Regions from separate parts of the Shewanella sp. NKUCC05_KAH genome, predicted to be linked through region 3. Evidence: predicted binding sites of a transcription regulator. Region 3 holds the regulator's gene; each other region holds the start of a gene.
What was found. The regulator LexA, encoded in region 3, represses DNA repair genes until DNA is damaged. The targets are predictions, from matches to a motif close to TACTGTATNNNNATACAGTA.
Positions count from the first base shown of each region.

Region 1: recA (recombinase RecA) is a predicted target of LexA. The motif match lies at 1,753-1,772, and genes of this name have one in related genera.
Region 2: recN (DNA repair protein RecN) is a predicted target of LexA. The motif match lies at 1,717-1,736, and genes of this name have one in related genera.

Region 1 covers NZ_JAHKQZ010000010.1:76,120-80,080, forward strand. Annotated here, with positions in the region: gene KO533_RS10815 (regulatory protein RecX) at 90-503, opposite strand; gene recA (recombinase RecA) at 578-1,645, opposite strand; gene mutS (DNA mismatch repair protein MutS) at 2,048-3,961, shown strand, end outside.
Region 2 covers NZ_JAHKQZ010000010.1:115,124-119,084, forward strand. Annotated here, with positions in the region: gene lldR (LysR family transcriptional regulator LldR) at 1-385, opposite strand, end outside; gene KO533_RS10955 (AEC family transporter) at 676-1,638, shown strand; gene recN (DNA repair protein RecN) at 1,767-3,425, shown strand; gene KO533_RS10965 (phosphatidylglycerophosphatase A) at 3,578-3,961, opposite strand, start outside.
Region 3 covers NZ_JAHKQZ010000032.1:2,625-6,585, reverse strand. Annotated here, with positions in the region: gene coxB (cytochrome c oxidase subunit II) at 1-1,072, opposite strand, end outside; gene KO533_RS21375 (SulA-like leucine-rich domain-containing protein) at 1,475-1,987, opposite strand; gene lexA (transcriptional repressor LexA) at 1,984-2,604, opposite strand; gene plsB (glycerol-3-phosphate 1-O-acyltransferase PlsB) at 2,765-3,961, shown strand, end outside.

The DNA.
Region 1 (3,961 bases), on a different contig from region 3:
ATTTAAGCAAGTGAGTCTAATGTGGAGTACGAAATGGACAAGACCCATTGATGATATTTAGATGAGCTTTTACAGTCTTAGCTTCAAATTTAATAATCTTCATCGAGATCATTGGGATCTGAATCTAGTGCGTAAGTGATTTGATCGTAGCTAAAGCCTTGACCCATTAAAAAACGCACTCGTTTGGCCTTTTCCTTTGCGATGAGATCCCGAGCTTTAGAGCCCTTCACTTCTGTCACACGGGGAATGCCGTATTTTTTGGTGGCTTTATCTTTTGCTAGCTCAAACCAGTCACAATCACAATTAACCAAAGCGGCTTCAATACAGTCTTTAGATAAGCCTTTCTGTGCGATTGCTTGGCGGATGCGTATTGCACCGTGGCCTCGACTGATGTGGCTTCGCACCAACAGTTCGGCATAACGAGCATCATTAATAAAACCGGAGGATTCGCAAGCATCGAGTACAGGTTCGATATCGTTAAGTTCGAAACCTTTTTCGAGCAATTTATCGCGGATTTGTAAACGGGAATAATCGCGGCGCGCTAACAGCGCGACCGCAATTTGATGGGCTGACTGACTCAGAATACTTCGCCTGTCTCTAAATCAATATTGTCCTCAGTACTATCATCAGCTTTGGCAGCCAAGGCACTCGGATTACTCAAAAGCAACTCACGTAGCGTCTTGTCAATTTCAGCAGCAATAGCTGGGTTTTCAGTCAGATATTTGCCAGCATTAGCACGACCTTGGCCGATTTTATCGCCTTTATAGCTGTACCAAGCGCCCGCTTTTTCAATCAACTTATGGGCTACGCCTAAGTCTACTAACTCACCAGTACGGTTAATACCTTGGCCATAAAGGATTTGGAACTCAGCTTGCTTAAACGGCGCTGCAACCTTGTTTTTCACCACTTTAACGCGAGTTTCGTTACCGACCACTTCATCGCCGTCTTTAATGGCACCAGTGCGGCGAATGTCTAGGCGAACAGAAGCATAAAACTTCAGCGCATTACCACCGGTTGTAGTTTCTGGGTTACCGAACATCACACCAATCTTCATCCGAATTTGGTTGATGAAGATAAGTAAGGTGTTAGATTGCTTTAAGTTACCCGCAAGTTTACGCATAGCTTGGCTCATCATACGCGCCGCTAGGCCCATGTGAGAATCACCAATTTCGCCTTCGATTTCAGCTTTAGGCGTTAATGCCGCCACTGAGTCAACTACGATAACGTCAACAGCACCTGAGCGAGTTAAAGCATCACAAATCTCAAGCGCTTGCTCGCCGGTATCCGGTTGCGAACACAGCAGGTTATCAATATCTACGCCCAATTTTTTAGCATAAATAGGGTCTAGTGCATGCTCTGCATCGATAAAGGCACAGGTTTTGCCTTCACGTTGCGCTGCCGCAATCACTTCTAAAGTCAGTGTTGTTTTACCTGATGATTCAGGACCATAGATCTCAACGATACGACCCATTGGCAAACCGCCAGCACCTAAAGCAACGTCCAGAGACAGAGAACCGGTAGAAATGGTCTCAACATCCATAGAGCGATCTTCGCCCAGCTTCATGATGGAGCCTTTACCAAATTGTTTCTCAATTTGGATCAATACCGCAGCAAGTGCTTTCTCTTTATTTGGATCGACCTTCATTCCTGTTCCCTCATCAAGACAAGCATTAAGCTGTCAAAAGTGATATTCAATTTACAAACGGGTAATTCAAAAAGCCGTGCTTTTTGTCTTAATTCTGCTGACTAGTATACTGTACAATCATACAGTATCAAGACCTGTGACTGAATTATTTTTAGCTGATAGGATTTTTAATATGGCCAAGGTTTTAGCGAATATCAAATCAGATAATAGCTCCCTTTGATCAATATCCATCGTTAAGGGCTCAATTTTCGCTAAATTATTGCTAAGATTGGCGCAACAAATTTTGCGTGGTCTTTTTAGCTGAAAATTGTACAGCAGTCTTCCGCTTCCATAGCGCTTAATCACCCTTAACCACACAAACTGTATCGCCTTTAGGCAGTCACAACGGACGATAACGATTTAATGAATGTAATTGATACCGATGATTTAGAAAAACATACTCCTATGATGCGTCAGTACTTGACGATGAAAGCAGAACATCACGATATGTTGCTGTTTTATCGCATGGGTGACTTCTACGAGTTGTTTTATGACGATGCTAAACGCGCTTCTGAGCTGTTAGGCATTTCACTCACTGCGCGCGGTAAAAGTGGTGGCGATCCTATTCCGATGGCGGGGCTTCCTTACCATGCTGTGGAAGGCTATCTTGCAAAATTAGTTCAAATTGGTCAATCAGTTGCGATTTGCGAACAGATTGGCGATCCCGCGACATCTAAAGGGCCGGTAGAACGTAAAGTGGTGCGAATTGTCACGCCAGGCACCTTAACCGACGAAGCGTTGCTGCAGGAACGCCAAGACAATCTGTTAGCCGCGGTTTATCAAGGTAAAGTCGGTTTTGGTTATGCCACATTAGATGTTTCATCCGGACGTTTTGTGATTGCAGAGCTCGACACCCGAGAGTCATTAGAAGCGGAATTGCAACGCACTAATCCCGTTGAAATTCTCTACAGTGAAGACTTTGGTGAACTTGGACTACTTAACGGTTTTAAAGGCAAACGCCGTCGCCCCGAGTGGGAATTTGATTACGATACGAGTATCAAGTTACTACTGGCCCAGTTTGGCACGAAAGACTTGCATGGTTTTGGTATCGCAGATGCACGTTTATCACTGCAGGCTGCGGGTTGCTTGATGCAATATGTCAAAGACACACAGCGCACGGCACTGCCCCATATCAATGCCATTATCCGCTTCAATCAAACCGATAGCATAGTGCTTGATGCGGCAACGCGCCGAAATTTAGAACTCACTCAAAACCTTGCCGGTGGCCGCGATAATACCTTAGCGGCAGTATTGGATAATACGGCAACGCCTATGGGCAGCCGTATGTTACAACGCTGGATCCATCAGCCTCTGCGAGATCCTAAGCAAATCAAGGCGCGCCAACAGGCGGTGACTGAACTCCTCGATACCGCAGCCCACGAAGGTTTGCATGAGCAGTTAAAGGCACTTGGCGATATCGAACGTATCATGGCAAGGTTAGCCCTGCGTACTGCCCGTCCAAGGGACTTTGCACGTTTACGTCAAGCACTGGGCTTATTGCCTGAATTACAACTGAGTTTAAGTACACTGAGCGCGCCGCACACGACTCAATTGCGTCAACACTTAGGTGAGTTCCCCGCTGAGCAAGCCCTGCTTGAGCGCGCGATAGTCGATAATCCACCTATGCTTATCCGCGATGGCGGGGTGATCCGTGAAGGCTACAACAGCGAACTAGATGAATGGCGCGGTCTGAGCGAAGGAGCGAGTGATTACTTAGTACAACTTGAAGCCAGAGAAAAAGAACGTACTGGCATTAATACACTTAAAGTCGGCTATAACCGCGTACACGGCTATTACATCGAAGTAAGCCGCCTGCAATCCTCACAAGTACCGCTCAATTATCAACGACGCCAAACACTTAAGAATATGGAGCGTTATATCACGCCTGAACTTAAGGAATACGAAGAAAAAGTCCTCTCGAGCCAAGGTAAAGCGCTGGCACTCGAAAAGCAGTTATGGGAACAGTTGTTCGATCTTATTCTGCCAAAGTTGCATGAATTACAAGCCTTTGCTAGAGCGGCGGCTGAGCTTGATGTACTGAGTAACTTTGCCGAGCGTGCCGAAACCTTGGGCTACACTTGTCCAGAGCTGAGCCAAGATATCGGCGTACAAATAGACGCAGGTCGCCATCCAGTGGTGGAGCGTGTTAGCCAAACGCCGTTTATCGCTAACCCAGTGACCTTGCACAATCAAAGACGTATGTTGATTGTCACCGGACCCAACATGGGCGGTAAATCGACCTATATGCGTCAAGTCGCCTTGATTACGCTGATGGCC
Region 2 (3,961 bases), on a different contig from region 3:
GGGAAATGTGTAAACGGATATCGGGATACAGGCGGCCAAATTCATTCAATGCTTGAATAAACACGATGGAAATAATCGAAATCGGTGCGGCGATGCGCAGGGTACCCTCGGGTTTATCGCTGCCTAACCCACTCAGCTCATCGAATTGAGCAACCACACTCTGATAGCGTTGAAAGAGCGCCAGTCCTTCCTCCGTCAATCGTAACTTGCGGGTGCTGCGCATAAAAAGCTGTTTATCGAGCTTCTCTTCCAACTTCGCTAACTTGCGGCTCACTGTGGCAATGGGCATATCAAGCTCCTTCGCCGCCTGCGAAAAACTGCCCGCATTGACTAAATGCACAAAAAGATAGACAAGTTGTAGTTCAGCGCCTAAATCATCACTCATTGCATATCCTAATTTCACATATTGGGTATTGACGTTAAAACGCTAAATTCACTAAGTGATTGTGTTTTAAACATTGAATTATTCACTTATACGACCATAGCGCAATAGCCTTAGATTGAAATGGTATGTTATTTTGTGGCGAGTTTTACTGCGCTGGCGCTAAATCTGGCTCTAAAGTGACATAAAAAGAATCAAGTGCTGTAACTCTGCCCACCAAAAATCATAGCGACAGTAAAATGACGACGGTGGGCGAGTTTATTCAAATTTAATCGTAAGGATGAGTGAGGGAAATGACCATTTTAACCCCTCTGTTTGCCGTCTTCGGGATCATGTTGCTCGGCACACTAGTGCAAAAACTAAAACTCTTGCCCGTCGATACGGATCAAGTGCTGAACCAATATGTCTACTACATTGCGTTCCCCGCGATCATGCTTATCGCCCTCGCGCAGCAACCGATTGGCGAGATTTTGCAATGGGGATTTATTGCGGGCTACAGCACAGCTATGGTGATCACTTATCTTGTCTGCCTTGGATTCTCGCTGATTGCTAACCCTAAACAGCATGCAGTTGCCGCCATTCGAGCCCTCAATGCCACCTTTGGTAATACGGCATTTATTGGTATTCCACTGCTCATCATCCTCTTTCCGCAGCAACAAAGTGCCTTAGTCGCCGCCGCGATTGCCAGCTTATTATCCGTGCTGATGTTTGCCGTCGCCTTAGTCTCGATGGAACTGGCCACTAACACCCAAAGACAACACCACGCCTTAATCATAATGGCAATGGCGGTCGGTAAAAACCCTATCGTTATTGGTAGCTTAATTGGCGTCGGCATTTCGGCGCTAGAGATAAAACTGCCGTCAGGGCTAGCGCTAATGATCCAGCAAATAGGCAATACCTCAAGCCCCTGCGCCCTATTTGCTATCGGCATGGTACTCGCCAAAGCGATGCGCTACCAGAAAGATAGCAGCGTATTTAGCCCCAAGAATTTTATCGAACTGAGCCTTATCAACCTCTTCAAGCTGGCTATCCAACCGGCACTCGTCTACTTTATGCTTAACCGTTTTGGCGTAAGTGGTGACTACCTGATCATGGGCGTGATCTTGAGCGCACTGCCCACCGCGGCTAGCGTGTACTTACTCGCCCAGCGTTATAACACTCAGGCTTCAACCAGTGCTCAAGGCATTCTATTTGGCACCTTAGTCACTTTCTTCAGTTTACCTATCTTAGAAAGCTTAGTAAGAACCTATGCATAATCAGTTAATTAAAAATATTTACTGCCACTAATGCCGATTATTTACCCAAGCCACTTTACTGTATATAAAATCAGTATATACTGTTTATCAACACAGTGGTTTGGTATGTTTTTCGACAGGAATTCACTATGCTTTGCCAACTCAGCATTAATAACTTCGCTATCGTCCGTTTTTTAGAACTGGATTTTCGCCCCGGTATGACCAGCATCACAGGTGAAACCGGTGCGGGTAAATCGATTGCCATCGATGCGCTAGGCCTATGCCTAGGCAATCGCGCCGATGCCAGCAGTGTTCGTCCCGGAGCCAATAAAACCGAGGTCAGCGCCCGCTTTTCCTTGGATGATATTCCACTGGCAAAACGTTGGTTAGAAGATAACGATCTTGAACTCGATGATGAGTGCATTCTACGTCGGACTATTGGTAGCGATGGCCGTTCACGCGCCTACATCAATGGTAATCCAGTGCCGCTGACGCAGCTAAAATTACTGGGTCAGTTGCTTATTGGTATTCACGGCCAACATGCCCACCATGCAATGTTAAAAAGTGAACATCAACTCACCCTGCTCGACAGTTATGCCAACCACAGATTGCTTATCGATACGGTTGCCGCTAGCTTTCAACGCTGCAAGCAAATTGAGGCCGATCTAAAGCAACTCGAAGCCTCCCAGCATGAACGTATTGCCCGTAAGCAATTAGTACAATATCAAGTAGAAGAACTCGATGAGTTTGATCTTAAAGTTGATGAGTTCGATGAAATTGAGCAAGAGCACAAACGCTTAGCCAATGGCACTGAGTTGATTGACACCTGTCAAGCGAGCTTAGATATACTCACTGAAGGCGAAGAAAACAACATAGAGTCGTTGCTTAATCGAGTCGTTTCCCTCGCCGAAGATCTGCAAAGCTACGATCCTGCATTAAGCAATATCAACACTATGCTCAATGATGCCTTAATCCAAGTACAAGAAAGCGCAGGCGAATTACAGCACTATTTGAGTAAGCTTGAACTCGATCCAACCCACTTTGCCTATTTAGAAGAACGGCTATCAAAAGCCATGCAACTGGCGCGTAAGCACCATGTCAGCCCGAATAAACTGGCCGAGCATCATTTAGCATTAAAGGCTGAGCTGAGCACCTTAGACAGTGATGAAAGTAAACTTGAAGAAATTCAGCTTCAAGTCGAGGCAAGTAGAGCCGCTTATCTTAGCAATGCGCAAAAGCTCAGCCAAAGCCGTGCCCGCTATGCTAAAGAACTCGACAAACTGGTGACTCAGTCAATCCACGAACTGAATATGCCTAAGGGTAAATTTACGATCGAAGTCAATTTCCACCCCGAGCAAATGTCAGCCAATGGCAGTGACAATATCGAATTTATGGTAACAACTAACCCTGGCCAACCTTTGCAACCGATTTCGAAAGTCGCGTCTGGCGGTGAGCTTTCACGCATAGGATTAGGGATCCAAGTGATTACCGCGAAGAAAGTTGCCACACCGACATTAATTTTCGATGAGGTGGATGTCGGGATTTCCGGCCCCACCGCCGCAGTGGTGGGCCGCATGTTACGCAGCTTAGGGGAATCGACCCAAGTACTGTGCGTGACTCACTTGCCGCAAGTTGCGGGCAATGGTCATCAACACATGTTTGTCGATAAATTTAATAAGGCAGGCAGTACTGAGACCACAATGAAATCGCTCGATCGTGAGCAGCGTATCCAAGAGCTTGCAAGACTGTTAGGTGGCGATACTATCACCAGCAATACCCTCGCGAACGCAAGGGAACTGCTGCAATAGTAGTATGGATCAGATAACGAATGAGGTCGCTAAATGCTTGAATCTACACACTCTATATCACAAGCTAAGGGGCTATATCAAAAACTAAGGGTTAGTGTTGACCATGCTAACTAACATGCCGGGTTAACTATCATGTTAGGTTAGCGATAATGTTAGCTAAAACACCAGACTAGCCCTTGCAGACAAATAAACGAAAACACGCCCGCTAACACATCGTCAATCATAATGCCAAAACCACCATGAACTTTGGCATCGAGCCATCGAATAGGCCAAGGTTTGATGATGTCGAAAAAGCGAAATAGACCAAAGCCGACTAACAACCAACCCCAACCTGCTGGTGCCGCTATCATAGTGATCAGTAGCCCAACCACTTCATCCCACACAATCGCACCGTGATCGTGTACCCCCATATCTTGAGCGGCTTTACCGCAGATATAAAATCCCGCAAATGCGCTCAATAAGGTTAAGCCGATATACCAAGTGAGCGGTAATGGCGCCATCAATAAGTAGAGGGGAATGGCTGCTAAGGTACCGAA
Region 3 (3,961 bases):
TATTGCCCCAAGCATTCCGCTCGTAGGTAGTCACTGCCGCGATTTCTTGTGCGGTCAATTGCTTACTAAACGCTTGCATGGCAGTACCCGTTTTACCATTGAGCACGATTTCAAGGTGGCCGCTGAGTGATCCCGTTGCAATCGGGCTACCTTTAAGGTGCGGAAATACGCCTTGCAACCCTTCGCCATTGGGCTGGTGGCAGGCTGCGCAGTGCCCGAGGTAAACTTGTTCGCCTAGAGTCATCAACTCTTCTTTACTTAGGGTTTGTGATAAAGCGGCTTGAGCGGCTTCAGCCGCAGCACCTGCGGCTTGTTTTTGCTCTGTGACCCAAGCCTCAAACTCGGCTTCGGGCAACGCTTGTACTACGATAGGCATAAAACCATGGTCTTTTCCGCAGAGTTCGGCGCATTGACCGCGGTAAATGCCGGGTTTGTCGATGCGAGTCCAAGCCTCATTGATAAATCCAGGGTTGGCATCTTTCTTAATGGCAAAGGCGGGTACCCACCAAGAATGGATGACATCCTCTGAAGTCATCAGAAAGCGGATTTTGCGGTTTATTGGTAGAACGAGCGGTTTATCGACTTCCAATAGATAGTTTTCACCCTTGGTTTCGGTGCCTTCGATTTGTGCTCTGGGTGTTGTCAGTATGCTATAAAAATCAATATCTTGATCGAAATAGCTGTAATGCCATTTCCATTGGGAACCCGTGACTTTTACGGTGAGATCGGCGTTGCTGGGATCTTCCATTGCGATTAAAGTTTTTGTCGCTGGAATCGCCATTAAGATCAAAATGATAAATGGCAGAATCGTCCAAGCGATTTCAACTTTAGTGCTTTCGTGAAAGTGGGACGCGACAGCGCCTTTGGATTTTCTGTGGTTGATCATGGCGTAAATCATGACGCCAAAGACCACTAGGCCTATTGCGCAGCAGATATACAAGATGGTCATGTGCAAGTGATAAACCTTGCCACTGATCTCGGTCACGCCAGGGGTCATGTTGAACCGCATGTCCGCGGCGGTCAACGGTGGTGCGAAAAGCACCACGAGTAAACAATACAACAATTGCTTCACAAGACTTCTCCTCTGCCAATTGCGAATAGCAACTACAAAGAAGAGCAACACAGTAAGTCTCAACTCTATGCAAACTCTTCAGTTCCCAAAAAAGCTTTTTTGACTTCAACGTGCGTTGGCGGCTGTTACTTTTAATCAAGTATTGTTACTGCTGGTAATTAGCCACGCTGGCACATACTGCTGAAATAAATCTGTTCTCTATTTTTAGTGGCGCTTCGAGTTCGATAAATACTCGATTCATTGACCACGGAAGGTGATATATCATCACCAGCTTAACCAACCATACTTGCTGTTTAAATATTGATCAAGATCACTTATTTATCTAATTATCTGAAAAATTGCCAAAAAAAGCCTCACATTCATAGGTGAGGCGGCTTTCAAGGTAAAAAATTAAATGAATATTTAGTGTACAGCGCTAAAAAAAGATTGCTGACCGAAGAGATTGCCTTGCTCAATACGTACGTCTGCATGTAAGTGACTGTTTACGTCTTCAAGCACTATGCCCATAGCTCGGGCACTTTTAGCCACGATTTGTAGGCGTCGATTATCCCGTGCATCCAATGATTGAGTCCAAGTAATGACTGCACTGGACGTACCACTTGTCAGGGCTTTTTCCATCGCCCACAGGGTTTCAACTTCATCTTTAGCATGTACCAGCAAAACTCTATCCATACGCACACCTGCGCTGGCGAGCATTTGCTTGTAGCCAATACTTGGAGGGTTGATGAGCACTAACCAACGGCCCTGTTGGCTTAACTGAGCGAGTTGTGCACTCAGATGAATTAATTCTTGGCGACCTTGAGTCTTGGTTGGCATGCAGGCGATGGGCGCATGGTGCCAGTCATAGTCGGCATCACGGACTTCATCGAGCCACAGGCCCGGATGGCGGGGGGCATTGCCAAGTAGTTTATTCATAGCCAATCTCCATTACGGATCACACCGACGGCGAGTCCTTCAATTGTTAAACTTTGGAAGCCTAAATCCACTTTAATCGGGGAGTAATCTTCATTTTCGGCATGTAGATAGACTACATTACCTTTTTTTTCGAAACGTTTAACAGTGACATCGTCATCGACTCTAGCGACAACCACTTGACCATTCCTAGCTTGTTCTACTTTATGAACTGCCAGCAAATCACCTTCGAGAATGCCGATATTTTTCATGCTGTCGCCCTTTACTCGCAGTAAAAAATCGGCGGCGGGATGGAACATGCTTGGGTCGACTTGGTAGTACTGTTCAACATGTTCTTGGGCGAGGATAGGTTCACCCGCGGCCACTTGGCCGATGAGCGGTAAACCTGTTTCAGTCAAATCTTCGATTTCCGCAGGCAGACGAATGCCCCGAGATGTGCCAGGCATGATCTCAATGCAGCCCTTTTTCGCCAACGCTTTAAGGTGTTCTTCAGCCGCATTGGCGCTCTTAAAACCTAAACGGGTTGCGATTTCTGCCCGAGTGGGTGGCATGCCAGTATCGGCAATATTTCGTTTAATTAGCTCTAAAATTTCAGCTTGGCGTGGCGTCAAAGGTCTCATGGTGTTTCCTGTTTTTCTATACAGTTACTGTTAGTATATACAGTATTGTTTGCAGCGCAAGTATTAACCACTTTTTAGCTATGTTGGAGAGAATTAGCGAATATTACCCATAGTCTGGTATTCTATCGGGCTAGTAAACGCACTTAATTGCATAAGAATAATGCCTAAACACGACTCTCTTTGGTTGAAATCATTACGTTGGATCCAAAAACACTTAGTGCACACTATTGTGGTGCCTCAGGATCCCTTTGCCGATCTGAATCTGGATGCTTCCAGACCCCTTGTTTATGTGATGAAAACAGAATCCCTCAGTGACATCGCTGCTTTGAGCGAAATAACGGCTAAGTTAGGCTTACCAAGCCCTTATGAGCCTCTAGTGGCTAATGGTGTGACTGCGCCTCGGGTTGTCTGTCTTCAAGGACGTAAGCCACTGTTTGGCGAACGTGCTGGTAATGAGCCTTTCCTCGAATGCTTTATGCGTTTGTTAGCCGTGCATAAGGAACGTCCTGAATTGGATATTCAACTTGTGCCCGTGAGCTTGTATTGGGGTCGAACGCCAGGGAAAGAAGACGACACTATGAAGGCGGCCGTATTTGAGCGGGAAAACCCGACTTGGCTGCGCAAGTGCTTGATGATTTTGTTCTTAGGTCGACATAACTTCGTGCAGTTTTCGAATGCCGTATCCCTGCGTTACATGGCTGACGAACATGGCACCGACATGGGGATTGCCCATAAGTTAGCACGGGTTGCACGCGTGCATTTCCGTCGTCAACGTAAGGTAATGACAGGGCCTGTGCTGCCAAACCGCCAAGCACTGTTTCATTCGTTACTCAAATCTGAGTCGCTGCGCAAAGCGATTCAAGAAGAGGCCGCTAGTAAAAAGATTTCTGAGACCCAAGCGCGCGAGACGGCTATTGAGTATCTCGATGAAATCGCTGCCGATTACTCAGACAGTTTAGTGCGTATTGCCGAGCGTTTTTTAACTTGGCTGTGGAACAAGCTTTACAGCGGGATCAACATTAAAGGCGCCGAGCAAGTTCGGCAGTTACACCACGATGGCCACGAGATTGTTTATGTGCCTTGCCATCGCAGCCACATGGATTACCTGCTGTTATCGTATATTTTGTATTATCAAGGCATGGTTCCGCCGCACATTGCTGCCGGCATTAACCTCAATTTCTGGCCCGCGGGACCTATGTTCCGTCGCGGTGGTGCCTTCTTTATCCGCCGTAGTTTTAATGGCAACAAGCTATACACCGCAGTATTTCGTGAGTATTTAGACCAGCTGTTTGCTAAAGGTTATTCGGTGGAATACTTCTCCGAAGGCGGCCGTTCACGTACTGGCCGTCTGTTGGCG